Linked DNA regions of Pararhizobium sp. A13. The protein of the gene in region 1 binds, or shares a complex with, the protein of each later gene. Links are inferred from orthologs where the notes say so. Each region holds a gene or a part of one and is shown on either strand. Other genes may lie near its edges. The genes, in order: WI754_RS18200 and uvrB.

Evidence for each region.
Region 2: the proteins of WI754_RS18200 (region 1) and uvrB are in contact, whole or in part, in a crystal structure (PDB 7EGT), measured with the Thermus thermophilus proteins. The link is inferred for Pararhizobium sp. A13 from one-to-one orthologs. Residues at the interface, in WP_096412145.1 of Thermus thermophilus: His654, Arg656, Phe657, Gln666, Asp668, Glu669, Lys680, Arg681, Leu682, Ser683, Lys685, Tyr686, Ala687; in WP_096411307.1 of Thermus thermophilus: Glu23, Leu25, Arg26, Asp27, Gly28, Glu29, Arg30, Phe31, Arg55, Glu326, Asp327, Phe328, Glu379, Ser382, Gln383, His398, Gly400, Arg401.

What each region holds. Positions count from the first base shown.
Region 1 is NZ_CP149510.1:3,698,623-3,701,986, reverse strand. What follows is about bases 49-3,206. They hold WI754_RS18200 (UvrD-helicase domain-containing protein), read right to left. Parts: upstream 2,886-3,206; coding sequence 249-2,885; downstream 49-248. Other genes in these bases: WI754_RS18195 (carboxymuconolactone decarboxylase family protein), read right to left, coding at 2,989-3,206; WI754_RS18205 (Lrp/AsnC family transcriptional regulator), read left to right, coding at 49-105. In the rest of the region: more of WI754_RS18205, read left to right, coding at 1-48; more of WI754_RS18195, read right to left, coding at 3,207-3,364. UniProt on the Escherichia coli protein: A helicase with DNA-dependent ATPase activity. Unwinds DNA duplexes with 3'-5' polarity. Translocates on single-stranded DNA with 3'-5' polarity. Initiates unwinding more efficiently from a nicked substrate than double-stranded DNA.
Region 2 is NZ_CP149510.1:3,471,360-3,475,199, reverse strand. Bases 39-3,672 are described here. They hold uvrB (excinuclease ABC subunit UvrB), read right to left. Parts: upstream 3,347-3,672; coding sequence 239-3,346; downstream 39-238. Also shown: WI754_RS17100 (DUF1800 domain-containing protein), read left to right, coding at 3,725-3,840. UniProt on the Escherichia coli protein: The UvrABC repair system catalyzes the recognition and processing of DNA lesions. A damage recognition complex composed of 2 UvrA and 2 UvrB subunits scans DNA for abnormalities.

The DNA.
Region 1 (3,364 bases):
CGGCGCTTCCAGTCCGAGCATCTCAGCCGTATCAAGGGGGTGCAGAACGTCAAGACCGATGTCCCGAGCCAGGTGATCAAGCAGACGTCGGAATTGCCGCTTTAGGTGGGGGTATTCGCTGTGCCTGTTAGGGGGATCGGGCGGCCTGCGGGGGCTCGATTCTGTTTGAAAAGGAGACTGCCCGCGGCTTGGAAATGGATCCTCGGGTCAAGCCAGGCTTGACCCGAGGATCCACTCACAAGGTGCCCTCACACCCGCTCGACAAACCCGTCCAGCACCCGCTTCTGCCCCGCCCGATCGAAATCGATCGTCAGCTTGTTGCCCTCGATCCCGGCAATGTTTCCGTTGCCGAACTTGATGTGAAACACCCGGTCGCCGACGTTGAATTTCGAGGGTTCGTCGACTTTTGACTTGGCGATGAGTTCGCCGTCGATCGTGCGGGCGCGGGGCCCGGATTCGCCGTAGCCGATGCGCTCGATCGACACGCCGGAGCGGGTGCCCCAGTTGTCGCGGGTGGCGTCGGTCTTGTTGGCCTGGGCGCGTTTCCAGCCGGGGGTGGAGTAGGAATTGGCAAACGGTTCCTGCTTGTCGAAGCGGGACTGGCCGTAGCCGCCGCGGTTGTAGCCGCCATAGGATTGTTCGGCCTCCGACACTTCGACATGGGTGACCGGCAGTTCGTCGAGGAAGCGGGAGGGCAGCGTCGATTGCCACAGGCCGTGGATGCGGCGGTTGGAGACGAACCAGATGTGGCAGCGGCGTTTTGCCCGCGTGAGACCCACATAGGCAAGGCGGCGTTCTTCCTCGAGGCCCGAGCGGCCGCCTTCGTCGAGCGCGCGCTGGTGCGGAAACAGGCCTTCCTCCCAGCCGGGCAGGAAGACGGTTTCGAATTCCAGGCCTTTTGCTGAATGCAGCGTCATGATCGAGACGGCGTCGAGCTCTGCATTCTGCTCGACATCCATGACCAGCGCGATGTGCTCGAGGAAGCCGCGCATGCTCTCGAACGCTTCCATCGAGCGGATGAGCTCCTTGAGGTTTTCGAGGCGCCCGGGCGCTTCGGCCGACTTGTCGTTTTTCCACATGTCCGTATAGCCGGACTCTTCGAGGATGGTCTCGGCAAGCTCGGTGTGCGGCGTGGTCTCCAAGAGGCCCTGCCAGCGCTGGAACATGGTGACGACGTCGAACAGCGATTTGCGCGGCTTGGCCTTCATCTCGTCGGTTTCGATGAGATCGGCGGCGGCGGCGAGCATCGGGATGTTGCGGCCGCGGGCATAGTCGTGAAGGCTGCGCACCGTCGTATCGCCAAGGCCGCGCTTCGGGGTGTTGACGATGCGCTCGAAGGCGAGGTCGTCGGCGGGCTGGCAGACGAGGCGGAAATAGGCGAGCGCATCGCGGATTTCCAGCCGCTCGTAGAAGCGCGGGCCGCCGATGACGCGGTAATTCAGGCCAAGCGTGACGAAGCGGTCTTCGAACTCGCGCATCTGGAAGGAGGCGCGCACCAGGATCGCCATGTCGTTCAGATTGTGCTTCTGGCGCTGCAGCTGTTCGATCTCCTCGCCGACGGCGCGGGCTTCCTCTTCCGAATCCCAGGCGGCGTGGACTTGTACCTTGTCATCGTCGGGGTTCGCCCGATCGGTGAACAGCGTCTTGCCGAGGCGGCCTTCGTTATGGGCGATCAGATGGGCGGCGGCGCCGAGAATATGCTCGGTGGAGCGGTAGTTGCGCTCGAGCTTGATCACCTTGGCGCCGGGAAAATCCTTCTCGAAGCGCAGGATGTTGTCGACCTCGGCGCCGCGCCAGCCATAGATCGACTGGTCGTCGTCGCCGACGCAGCAAATGTTGATACGGCCATTGTCGCTAGCTGATCGTGACGACGAAGACCCCTCCCCAACCCCTTCCCACAAGGGCGAGGGGCTAGATTGCCGCGACCTCTCGTCCAATTCTGCATCCAATGATGATCGCGGCGAGTACGACCCGGCAAACCCCTCCCCCTTGTGGGGAGGGGTTGGGGAGGGGTTCTTTCTAACCGGACGCTGGGCGAGCAGCCTCAGCCACATGTATTGGGCGGTGTTGGTGTCCTGGTACTCGTCGACGAGGATATAGCGGAACTTGTCGTGATATTCCTTCAGCACATCCGGATGGGCGCGGAACATGCGGATCGGGTGGAGCAAAAGATCGCCGAAATCGCAGGCGTTCAGCGTCATCAGCCGGGCCTGGTAGGCGGCGTAGAGCTCGCGGCCTCTGCCGTTGGCAAAGGAGCGGGCGTCGCCTTCGGGGATGTCGGCGGGGCCGAAGCCCTTGTTCTTCCAGCCGTCGATCATCTGGGCGAACTGCTTGGCCGGCCAGCGCTTGTCGTCGATGCCCTCGGCCTGAATGATCTGCTTGATCAGGCGCACCACGTCGTCGGTGTCGAGGATGGTGAACGAGGACTTGAGGCCGACGAGTTCGGCGTGGCGGCGCATCAGCTTGACGCCGATCGAGTGGAAGGTGCCCATCCAGGGCATGCCCTCGACGGCGGCGCCGACCAGAACGCCGATGCGCTCCTTCATTTCGCGCGCTGCCTTGTTGGTGAAGGTGACGGCGAGGATCTGGCTGGGATAGGCGCGACCGGTCGACAGGATATGGGCGATGCGGGTCGTGAGCACGCGGGTCTTGCCGGTGCCGGCGCCGGCAAGCACCAGGACCGGGCCATCCAGCGTTTCGACCGCTTCGCGCTGTTCCGGGTTCAGGCCGGAAAGATAATCGGGTGCCCGATGCTGGTCACGCGCTGCCATGGCGCGGGCGGCGATGCCACCGGTGGGGGCGGGCGGCGCCGGCTGGTGCCCGCGCGTAGGACGCGGCGCCGGCTCCTCGTCGAAGAAGGGAATATCGTCAAATCCATTGCTCATGCGGCTCAATGTAGTGATTCGGAGCCGAAAGGCCAGAATTCCGTTCCTCTTTTATTCCGGGAAGTCCAGCTTCTTTGCGCCAGCAACCGCTTTTGTGCCGCGATCAGGGCCGATGATCGGCATCGAAGACGGGATCGACGGGAACCTGCAGCGCGGTTGCGAGCTGGTTGGTCTTGGCGGCGAGCGAAATGACGCGCAGGAGATCGGCATGCTGCTCGGCAGTCATGCCCTTGGCTTTTGCCGCGGCCGTATGCGAATGGGCGCAGTAGCCGCAGCCATTGGTGACGGAGACGGCGATATAGAGCATTTCCTTGGTCAGCGGATCGAGCGCCGAGGGTGTTGCCATCACCGTCTTGACCTCGGCCCAGGTGTTTTCGAGCAGATCGGCATCGAAGGCGAGGTAGTGCCACATGTTGTTGATGAAGTCGGAGTTGCGGGTGGCGCGGATGTCGTCGAACACCGCTTTGACGCGGGGATCG
Region 2 (3,840 bases), 230 kb from region 1 along the record:
CCATGCAACGCCGTTTGAAGAGTCTTGCGCGCCGTGGACACGGCGCACTGGATTCCTGTGACAGGCACAGGAATGACGGAGGGTGGGGAAGCGTCTGCCTTCATCAATGATCGCCCGGGAAGGTGGTGCGGCGTCGCCCGGCGGCTGGTGGCGTTCAGTGGGGCGACCCGTTGGATGCGGGGCCGGGCGGGTCGATCCGTTCCCGGTCGCGGCGGAAGGCGTCAAATTCGTGCTGATATTACCGCCCCGGCCGCCCGGTCTTCCCCTTCGTCTTCTTCTGCCGCTTCACATCGCCCGCATCCTCATAGGAGCCGACGCCGGCCTTTGCGCGCAGGAAGGGTTTGGGGTCGTCGGACCCCCTCACCAAGTTCGCCGTGCCAATCGGCTTCGCCTCTTGGGGCGAACTATCCTCTCCCACGAGGGGAGTGGAAGGGCTTCGCAGCACCGGTTTTTCCGGCAGCTTGCCGCGGGTGTTGAGCGGCTTTTCGGTGCGGCCGACGGTCATTTCGTCGAGGTCGTTCTTGCGGAACAGCGAGCGGGCCGGGCGGGTCATGTCGGTGCCCGGGCCCATGTCGTCGAGGCTGGGTTTGGTGAAGAGGGAGCGGCCGGGTTGATCTCCCCCCTTGAGGGGGAGATGGCCCGAAGGGTCAGAGGGGGGTGTGGCGGCGGACTGGGAGTTCGAGGGGGCACCCCCCTCTGTCGGCTCTGCCGACATCTCCCCCTTAAGGGGGGAGATTGGGCCCGTGTTTGCCGCATCGCCCCTTATCCGGCCCTTCGGGCCACCTTCTCCCCGTGAACGGGGAGAAGGTGAGGTGCCCTCCATTGCCCTGGCCGGATTTCTTGCGTTCCCGGTCGCGCCTTCGGCGCTCCTCGCCTCTTGCCGGGCCATCGGGTCGTCCATGACGGCGAGTTCGGCGGCTTTGAGGCGCTTGATCTCGTCGCGCAGGCGGGCGGCGGTTTCGAAGTCGAGGTCGGCGGCGGCGTTGCGCATCTGTTTTTCCAGCGCTTCGAGATGGGCGGCGAGGTTGTTGCCGACCATGTCGGTGAGGCCGCCCTTGACGCCCTTGATGCCGATGTCGGCGCGGACATGGTCCTTCTCGTAGACGGAATCGAGAATGTCGGAGATCTTCGCCTTGACTGATTCCGGGGTGATGCCGTTGGCCTCGTTATAGGCCATCTGCTTTTCGCGCCGCCGCGCGGTTTCCTCCATGGCGCGGCTCATCGAGCCGGTGACCGTGTCGGCATAGAGGATGACCTTGCCGTCGACGTTTCTTGCGGCGCGGCCGATCGTCTGCACCAGCGAGGTTTCGGAGCGCAGAAAACCTTCCTTGTCGGCGTCGAGGATGGCGACGAAGCCGCATTCGGGGATGTCGAGGCCCTCGCGCAAGAGGTTGATGCCGACCAGCACGTCGAAAGCACCCAAGCGTAAGTCGCGGATGATCTCGATGCGCTCCAGCGTGTCGATGTCGGAATGCATGTAGCGGACGCGAACACCCTGCTCGTGCAGATATTCGGTGAGGTCCTCGGCCATGCGCTTGGTGAGCACGGTGACGAGGGTGCGGTAGCCGGCAGCGGCGGTCTCGCGGATCTCGCCGAGCACGTCGTCGACCTGGGTTTTGGCCGATCGCACCTCCACTGGGGGATCGATGAGTCCGGTCGGGCGAATGACCTGTTCGGCGAAGACGCCGCCGGACTGTTCCAGTTCCCAGGCGGCCGGGGTGGCGGAGACGGCGATGGTGTCGGGGCGCATGGCGTCCCATTCCTCGAAGCGCAGCGGGCGGTTGTCCATGCAGGAGGGCAGGCGAAAACCGTATTCGGCCAGCGTCGCCTTGCGGCGAAAGTCGCCCCGGTACATGCCTCCGATCTGGCTGACCGAGACGTGGCTTTCGTCGATGAACAAAAGGGCGTTGTCGGGGATGTATTCGAACAAAGTCGGCGGCGGCTCGCCGGGCTGGCGGCCGGTCAGGTAGCGCGAATAGTTCTCGATGCCAGCGCAGGAGCCGGTCGCCTCCAGCATCTCGATGTCGTAGCGGGTGCGCTGCTCCAGCCGCTGGGCTTCCAAGAGGCGGCCGCCCTTTTCCAGTTCGGCGAGGCGCAGTTTCAGCTCCTCCTTGATCGACTTGATCGCCTGGTTGAGCGTCGGGCGCGGCGTGACATAGTGGGAATTGGCGTAGATCTTCACCGATTTCAGGTCGTCGGTTTTCTGGCCGGTCAAGGGATCGAACTCGGTGATCGCGTCGATCTCGTCGCCGAACATCGAGATGCGCCAGGCTGCGTCTTCCAGGTGGGCCGGGAAGATCTCGATGGTGTCGCCCCTCACACGGAAACTGCCGCGCTGAAAGTCCATGTCGCGGCGCTTGTATTGCTGGGCGACGAGGTCGGCGAGCAATTGCCGCTGGTCGAGCGTGTCGCCGACCGTCATCTGGAAGGTCATGGCGGTGTAGGTCTCGACCGAGCCGATACCGTAGATGCAGGAGACCGAGGCGACGATGATGACGTCGTCGCGCTCGATCAGCGAGCGGGTGGCCGAGTGGCGCATGCGGTCGATCTGCTCGTTGATCGAGCTCTCCTTCTCGATGAAGGTATCGGAGCGCGGCACATAGGCTTCCGGCTGGTAGTAGTCGTAGTAGGAGACGAAATATTCGACGGCGTTGTCGGGGAAGAAGTTCTTGAACTCGGAATAGAGCTGCGCCGCCAAGGTCTTGTTCGGCGCCAGGATGACGGCGGGGCGCTGGGTCGCCTCGATCACCTTGGCCATAGTGAAGGTCTTGCCCGAGCCGGTGACGCCGAGCAGCACCTGGGTGCGGTCCTGGTTGTCGAGGCCTTCGACGAGGTCCTTGATGGCGGTCGGTTGGTCGCCGGCGGGCTCGTAGTCGGATTTCATGACGATCTGGATGCCACCCTCGGATTTCTCCGGCCGGGCCGGCCGGTGCGGCGTCCACAGCTTGCCATCCTTGAACAGGGGGTTGCCGGATTCGATCAGGGCCGAGAGGGCCTCGACCGTGGCGGTGACGCCGCCGGTGGCCAACGCTTCTGCATCTTCCAGCGACGTGTCCATGCCGGCGACCGGATTGAGGCCGGCGGCGGCGCGGGTCTTCGGATCGGAGGTGCCGCCCATCGACGTTCCCCGCGCGGACTTCGACGCGGCGATCTCGACTTTCTTGCGGTGTTTGCCGGCCTTCGAGGCGACGTCGTGGCGGGTCTCGATCGTCTCGGCCTCGGCCATGCGCTGCAGCTCTTCGGCCCAGTCGGCGACGTTCGACGACAGCGGCGCGCCTTCGAAGGACGATTGCGGGGCTTCCTCGAAACCATTCGAGGCGGGGGATTTCTTCGGAGATTTTGCCATGGCCGGAATATGGAGAGAGTCCGCCGGAAAGGGAAGGGGGCGATGAGTACAAAAAGGCAACGGATAGGCCGGCTACTGCCAGTTTCTGACACCATGGCGACAGCCGCATCGGGGGCGCGCGGCTGCAGGCCCGGATCGCCAACCAGGTCCATTCCGCGGCGCAGCTGAAAACGATGCACGAGGTGATCACGCTCGTCGTTTTTGCCGCCTTCTCGGTGTTCTGGCTGAAGGAAACCCTGACCTGGAACCATGCGATCGGCTTTTGCCTGATCGCCGGCGGCGCGACGTTTGTGTACAAGGGGTGAATTTGGGCGGGGCCGCCCGCAGATTCGCCACAAGCGTGCCGTAGCGGTAGGCCGATCGGCAGGGGAAGGTTTGATGGTACTGGCGTTTTCCACCATGGCGGCATTGCGGTTCGGCACCGGGTTCAGGCCCGGCCAGGCGCCGCCCGAGAGCGTCGAGGAGATGCTGGGGCAGCTCGATGCGGCGCGGCG